One region of the Ruegeria sp. C6 genome, then DNA from elsewhere that is predicted to be linked to it. Evidence: riboswitches for the same ligand, from Rfam matches in the RefSeq annotation. Region 1 holds a riboswitch; the other holds the start of a gene.
The links. Region 1 has a riboswitch for cobalamin ahead of ACR0MJ_RS07830 (hypothetical protein). Riboswitches for the same ligand answer to the same signal wherever they lie in the genome.

Region 1 (3,769 bases):
GCATGTGAACCTCGTCGATTATATAGATCTTGTAGCGCGCGGATGCAGCGCGATAGCGTACGCTGTCGATGATCTCGCGGATGTCATTGACACCGGTGCGGCTGGCGGCGTCCATCTCCATCACGTCGACATGGCGGCCCTCCATGATGGCTACGCAGTGTTCACATTGACCGCAGGGTTCGGTGGTAGGGCCGCCGCTGCCATCGGGACCGATGCAGTTCATACCCTTGGCTATGATCCGAGCGGTCGTCGTCTTGCCGGTACCGCGGATGCCGGTCATGATGAAGGCCTGCGCGATCCGGTCCGCCTCGAAGGCGTTTTTCAGAGTGCGCACCATGGCGTCTTGACCGACCAGATCGGCAAAGGTTTCGGGGCGGTATTTGCGGGCAAGAACCTGGTAGGCGGGGCTGGGCGTCTCGGTCATGTCTGCTCTGTCGGATTCGCGTTACGCCGCAGCGTAGAGGCCCCCGCCGCCCGCGTCCACAGCCAGCCGGGACGATTTTCATTTTGGAATGCGTGGGTATGCGGCTAAAATCCACTCTATTCTATTTACTGGACCAGTATGTTGTTGGGTGAAGTTTGTTTGGGGGGAGATTATGTCGCAACTGGTGGTTTATGCGTTGCAGGTTGGCGGAGGTACGTTGGCCTTGTCCTCAATGCCTGGGCGTGGAGGAACGTATACAGAAGACCTTGATCTTATCGCAGACTGGAAGCCGGGACTTGTGATCTCGATGACCACTGAGGTCGAGATGATTCAGGATGGTGCGCGGAATTTTGGCGCTGATATTCAGGGGCGTGCCAGCAGATGGGTGCATTTGCCGATCGAAGATTTTGGCACGCCACCCAAGGAGATTGTGGAGCGCTGGCCCCGCGTTGGCGCGACTGCCCGTCAGGCGTTGTCAGGTGGTGGCCGTGTGCTAGTGCATTGCCGTGGTGGCTGTGGCCGATCCGGGATGGTGGTTCTGCGTCTGATGGTTGAATGCGGTGAACGGCCTGAGGCGGCATTGAAGCGATTGCGTACGGTGCGTCCTTGCGCAGTCGAGACAAATGCCCAGATGCTTTGGGCCGTTGAACCGGCCCGTGTTCAAGCCGTTTGACGGCCTAGACACCAACATGTGGCGAGATTTCGCCACCGGTATGTGGTACCAGAAGCGAAGCCTCAAGCATGGCGCACGGATGGTTCCTCAGCAGGTCAGAGGGCAGGCTGCTGAACTCGGTCCCGAACATCATGTCAGCGTAGTCATCAAGCCGGTCGATCGCAGTTTCAGGATCGGCGCCGCAGAATACGCGGATCTGATCACATTGGGCGCGAAAGCGGGCGGTACACCCCTCTGGGCAGTGCGACAGGTCTATGCTGCCTTCAATTTCGAACTCAGGTTTTGTGATCGGCTGTGCAGACGACATGGCCTGCGTCAGAGCCCGCGCCATCTGCGCCAATGCGGGGCAGGGTGCGCCAGTACGTTGGCACACGGTCGCCGTGAATTCGTGTGTTTTGGTCTTCCAGATCATCAATGCGCCCTCCGCGCGCAAGGCGAGGGCGTGGCACAGGTTGGTCGTTGCGGAGCACGATCAAACCCGTCCCGGACACCCCGCCCGAGTTTCGGTTCTACATCCGATGGCAGGTCTCCTGACTTGCGGGTCATCGCTTTGCCGACCTTCCCAGCCTTCAAGGCCAGTGGTATCTCGGCATTGCTCTCCGCTTACAGTTGCGGGGGCAGTCTCGGACTAGGTTCTTTCCGGATTTATCCGGGCAGAACCGCACCGTGTTCCCTTTTCATCCCGGCCCGATTGGGCGCGAGAACCATCGCGCCATGGCTAGCGGCTGCGCCGTGCCCGAGTCAAGAAGATTGCGTCAGGCAAGTGACGTACGGTCCAGCCACGTCAACCTTGACTTGAGGCGCTTCGGGTGAACTGATCAGTTCAGTCGGTATTGGAGGGCACCATGTTGGACACGCAGCTGGCGGTTGTGACCGAGGATTTTCAGATCCCGTCCGACCCGGCAATGTTGTCGGCGCGGCTTTACCGTCCGGTTGCCGACCCCGAAAAGGTGGTCGTCATAAACGGTGCGACTGGGGTGCCGAGGGATTACTATCAGTACTTCGCCCGATGGCTTGCCGAAGAACAGGGCATGGCCTGCCTGACCTATGACTACCGGGATTTTGGTCACTCTTTGGTGGGTTCGCAAAAGCGGTCAAATGTCACCATGGCCGATTGGGCGTTGATCGACATTCCAGCCGCCCGGGCCGAGATGCGCCGACGGTTTCCGCAGGCCAAGCTATGGAGCATCGGTCATTCCTTGGGCGGAATGTTTGGCCCGATCCAACCCGATATCGATCAGATTGACAGGATGATCTGTGTCTGTTCGGGTCTGGTAACGCTGGCGGATCACCCTTGGCCTTATCGCGCTTTGGCGGCGTTGTTTTGGTATGGTCACGCGCCGCTGGTGGTCAAGGCGCTTGGCTACCTGCCCGGGCGGTTGGTCGGGTTTGGATCGGACCTGCCTGCCCAAGTCTATTGGCAATGGCGCAAATGGTGCACCGCCCCCAAAAGCTATGTGCCAGAGATCGGCACGACACTGCCCGCCGCCCGCTGGAAAGACTTGGGCAAACGTGTCGATCTGTTTACCTTCGCAGATGATGAAATGGTGCCGCCGGATGCTGTCTGGCGTCTTGCCGATCTCTATGGACCCAAAGCCGGGCGCCATCTGCTTGCACCAAGCGAATTCGGAGTGTCCAAGATCGGCCATATCGGTGCATTCGCAAGACGGAATGCGGCAGTCTGGCCTAGGCTGATCGCCTGATAGCGCTGGGCACCGGTAGGTCGGTGCCCAGCTTCGTTATAGCCCTTTACGGGATTTTTTCTCGTGCATCACGCTGCGCACCATCTTGCCGAAAGCCTTGTCACGGGCGCGGGCCTGCGCCACCGAAGCGGAATTGTGTTGGTCTTCGCGCCGCAGCTTGCGCCAGCGGTCCAGCCGCGCGGGATCAAGCGTACCAGCGTCGATTGCCGCCTGCACCGCACATCCGGGCTCAGACTCGTGCTGACAATCCGAGAAGCGGCAATCCAGGCTGAGGTCTGAGATGTCCGAAAATACCTCATCCAACCCCTCCTGCGCATCCAGCAGACGCAACGCGCGCATGCCGGGCGTATCGATCAGCCAGCCGCCATTGCGCATGCGATGCAAGGCGCGTGCAGTTGTTGTGTGCCTGCCGCGCGCATCGTCTTCGCGAATACCTGCGGTGGCCTGATCCTGCCCCGTCATCCCGTTGGCGAGCGTCGTTTTCCCAACGCCGGATGATCCAAGCAAGGCGCTGGTTTGTCCTTTCGGACACCACGACAGAACTTGTTCGAGATCGCCGTGATCCAGCGCGTTGACCGCAAGTACCGTCAGAAACGGGGCGAGCGATTGGGCTTGATCTACATAAAGGCTCGGATCATCGCACATGTCCGATTTGGTCAGAACGACCACCGGATAGCAGCCTGCCTGATGCGCCAGCGCAAGATACCGCTCCAATCGTGGCAGATTAAAATCGGCGTTGCAGGAACTGACGATGAACAGCACGTCTACATTTGCAGCGATCAACTGCGCTGCAGCTCCGGTACCTGCCGCTCGGCGTTGAAGCAGGCTTCGCCGGTCCAGCATACGGCGTATTCGTTTGTTTTCATCCACCAGAACCCAATCTCCGACGGCATATGCACCGGTTGATTGATCCGGAGATAACAAAGGCGATTCACCTTCAGGGCTCAGCCCGATCAGTCGATCCCGGTG
Region 2 (3,769 bases), 190 kb from region 1:
TGATAATCCAACAAAACCAGGAATTCCGGGTTCGATGCGGCAACGGCCTCCCACGAAGTGCGGCCCCAGCTCGTGTCCATGTCATGAGTGACGTTTTCACCACCGGCGGCAGTGATCATCGCATCGGGAATCGCGAATTTACCGGCGGTAAACGGAGCATCTGCAGGACCATCCAGAAGAAAGACGCGGGGCTTGGGCAGTTCAGCAGTCTTGGCTTCGATCGCTGCCAGCTGCTCTTTCCAGCCCGAGACCAGAGCTTCGGCCTTGTCTTCGACTTGCATCACCTTGCCCAAGCGCAACACATCGCCAAACAGAAGATCCATGCTGGCTTCGGGGCGATCCTTGTCCAGATGGACACAGCTTTCGGTTAGAACCAAGGTCTTGATTCCGAACGGTTCCAATGTATCTGGGGTCACATCACCACCCGGCTTCATGCCATAGTACCAACCGGCAAAGAACAGGTCGGGTTCAACCGCCACCAGGTTTTCGACGGTCGGATATTTCGGCGCAAGCTCGGGGATGTCGCCGCGCAGGGCATCAAAATCAGGGCTGGTCTTGTACCAGCCGGTGATGCCGGTCAGGCCGACGATCTTGTCCTGCAGACCCAATGCAAAGGCCATATCGGTCATGTTCATGTCATGCACAACCAGGCGCTTGGGCGCGGTATCAAAAACCAGCGGTTCGCCGCAGTTGTCTACGGTGACTTCTTGCGCAGCAGCACCGCTTGCCATGGCGGTGGCCAACGCCACGGGCCAGATGTATTTCATCTCAGTGTGTTCCTTCGACTAAGTTGAGACTGTGGTTCTTCGAATATCAAGCGCCGGGATCACGCGGCCTTCGTGGAGAAAGCAGAGGAAATCAACGCCAAAAGTTTCGCGGACTCTTTCGGGTGTCAGCACCTTGTCCACCGACCCAAACTCGATCATGAGGGTCGATTTCATCAGCGCCACGTGTGTGGCGAATTCGGGGATCATGACCAGATCGTGTACGATCATGACCACGGTGATCCCAAGCTCGGCGACCAAAGACAGCATCCGCCCTTTTGCATCAGGATCCAGATGGTTGGTCGGTTCGTCCAGAAACAGCAACGAAGGGTTCTGCGCCAAAGCACGTGCGATATGGGCACGCTGACGTTCGCCTCCAGACAGTTGGGCCATGCGCTTGTCCGCGAGATTGGCGAGACCGGTCAGGTCTAAAATCCGGTCCAGCTCTTGCGCGTGGCCTTCGGTAGAGCGGTCCGCACGGATGGGTATTTGCCCCAGCGCAACATAATCGCGTAACGCCAAGCGTCCATCGGGCAGTTCCTGCTGACCTACCACTGCGATCATGCGCGCACGCTCTTTGGCGGAGAGCTGTTTCAGACTGCGTCCTTTGATCCGAACATCGCCAAGTGCCAGCGGCTCAGCGCCGCACAACAGATTGAGAAGCGTCGTTTTCCCCGCCCCGTTCGGGCCGGCGATGGCTAGAATGGAACCCTCGTCCAACTCGAACGAGACGCCCTGCAACAGGACATCTCCGTTAAGGGCATAATACTCAAGGTTTTCGGCAATCAGAAAGGGTCGCAACGTCATTGCGATGCCCCCTGTTCGATCCGCGGCATGCGCGAGAGGGTTTTATTGAACAACGCCTGCGGGCGATCAGTGGCATTTGTCCAGCCATCCGGGCTTTCACGATACTGCGCTGCAAACTCAGCCAGCGCCTGCACCTCATCCGCGGTCTGAATGCCACCAAAAAGGTATTGCGCCTTTCCTACGGCCTGGAACCCAACCGTTCTGGGACTATCGCAGCCTGCCATGCAAGACGACGCGCGGATCGCAAAACTGCGATGTAATTTCCCGGTCAACGCATCGCAAATTTCATCAAGGGGCAGCCCTTCAGTGCAGCTTTCGCAGACTAGAATGAAATGATCAGGCGTATCTGGCATGGTCCACTCCACTTGTTTCCAAGCGCATGCGGAAGCTGCCGACAATGTAAACACGCGATTGACGCGCCATCAAAGCCTCCTTCCAGGACGCCCCGCCCCGGGTTGGTTAAACATCTGATGGCAGGTCTCCTGACTTGCGGGTCCGCGCTCGGCCAACCTTCCCGACCCTGTGGACCAGTGGCTGTTTGGCCTTGCTCACCGCTTACAGTTGCGGGGGCAGTTACGGAATTGGCACCTTTTGGCAAACCTCACCGTATTCCCTTTTCATCCCGCGGCAACACCACCGGGAACCATCAATCGATTGAGTGCCCGAGAACACCGGACACGTCAATGATAAAGTCGAAGGCACCCAACTCTGGTCGAGGATCGAGCGCGGGCAACCACGTGTCCGTAGCACCAACCGAATGGGTTGGGCTGCGCGCCGAATTTGTCTGGCCACGGCTGTCCATAGTTGGTGTGTTTGGAAATTAGACAATCTGAGGTAAGCTGAACAAATTTAGAGGTTTAGCTTTGTCAGCGCCTTACCCCTGTTTGATCATTGCCTGGGTTTATCCAAGGAGACGGTTCTTTGACGCATGTTTCGCAAAACGCATTGCCGCCGGATATTGTTGATGATGTCATTGACCACAATCTCGAGGCCGTTGCACGGTGGAAAGGCCATCGCTTAAGGGCTCAGCATGGGCGCAGTCACGGGTGCGTGGCTGCAACATTCACTGTCAGAAACGATCTACCAGAACAGTTCCGTCACGGCCTGTTTGAACAGCCCGCTGCCTATTCAGCCGCACTTCGCTTTTCCAACGGCGCGCATCTGGATGACCGGAAATCGGATGCCCACGGGATGGCGATCAAGCTTTTTGACGTGCCAGGCCCCAAGCTGATCGACGCCGAGGCACTTGCGCATCTGGGGACCACACAACTCAGCGACGAGTTCGATTTCGTATTGGTCGATCAGGATGTGTTTCCCAGCTACGTCCCCGATGAATATGAGCGATTGGGCAGGCTTGTCGCCACATTACAAGCGGTCCAGCACGCGATCAAAGGGCGACGAAAATGGAGCCTTAGGTTGATCACCAAAGGGCTGCGCGCAGGATTTCGCGCCTTCCTCACTCGTGAAGGCAAGCGTCAGTTTCGCGTCGCGAGTGGTTTTGCCTCGAACTATATGCACTCGCCTTTTGAGGTCCATTTCTGGTCGACAACACCGTATCGGCTGGGCCCCGATCTAACGGTCAGATACTTGGCCCGCAGCGCGAAACCAAAAATTCCGGCACATCCGGTAGACGACCCAGATGGGATCGGGCAGTGTTTGCGGCAAGATGTGGCCGATGGAGATAATCACTTCGAGCTGTGTGTGATTGAGCCCCCGCGCCCGGCCGACGAATTCGATGTGCTCGACAATCGCATCGGGTGGGCATGCGACCCGCAACCAGATGCACCTCTTGATCCGTACCATCATACCGTCACGCCCGTGGCGGATATCACGATTCCCAAAGGTGCAGAATTTGATCCGCAGAATGGAGACGCGATGAGCTTCTCGCCCTGGCGTGTCACGGCAGATCACGAACCTTTAGGACCGATTAATGCGATCCGGCTCAGAACCTATCTGAGCTTGGCCCGCGCCCGGTTCCCGAATCGATGACCAAACGGAGATGTATTGATGCTGGACGTTGATGATCTGATCAAACTCGGATTCGAGATCTCCCCACCCGTTACGAGCTATTTGGCCGCGATCAGGCTTGCAAACGCCGCGAAGATCCACCGACCGCGGCCCTATACGATGGGCGCAGACTACACGACATGGCCCGGCGTGTTTTCCCATCGCTGGATCGGTCGGCATACAACGCCAGA

Region 2: linked by a shared signal. The riboswitch ahead of ACR0MJ_RS08765 (DUF1636 family protein) and the one ahead of ACR0MJ_RS07830 (hypothetical protein) in region 1 are both predicted to bind cobalamin.

Annotation. Positions count from the first base shown of each region.
Region 1 is NZ_JBQFRW010000002.1:50,541-54,309, reverse strand. Features, by position in the region: gene ACR0MJ_RS07840 (DNA polymerase III subunit gamma/tau) at 1-424, opposite strand, end outside; gene ACR0MJ_RS07835 (phosphatase domain-containing protein) at 597-1,097, shown strand; gene ACR0MJ_RS07830 (hypothetical protein) at 1,102-1,509, opposite strand; cobalamin riboswitch at 1,601-1,821, opposite strand; gene ACR0MJ_RS07825 (alpha/beta fold hydrolase) at 1,943-2,800, shown strand; gene rsgA (ribosome small subunit-dependent GTPase A) at 2,837-3,769, opposite strand, start outside.
Region 2 is NZ_JBQFRW010000002.1:237,737-241,505, reverse strand. Features, by position in the region: gene ACR0MJ_RS08775 (ABC transporter substrate-binding protein) at 1-767, opposite strand, end outside; gene ACR0MJ_RS08770 (ABC transporter ATP-binding protein) at 786-1,571, opposite strand; gene ACR0MJ_RS08765 (DUF1636 family protein) at 1,568-1,924, opposite strand; cobalamin riboswitch at 2,027-2,234, opposite strand; gene ACR0MJ_RS08760 (catalase family protein) at 2,493-3,560, shown strand; gene ACR0MJ_RS08755 (peroxidase family protein) at 3,579-3,769, shown strand, end outside.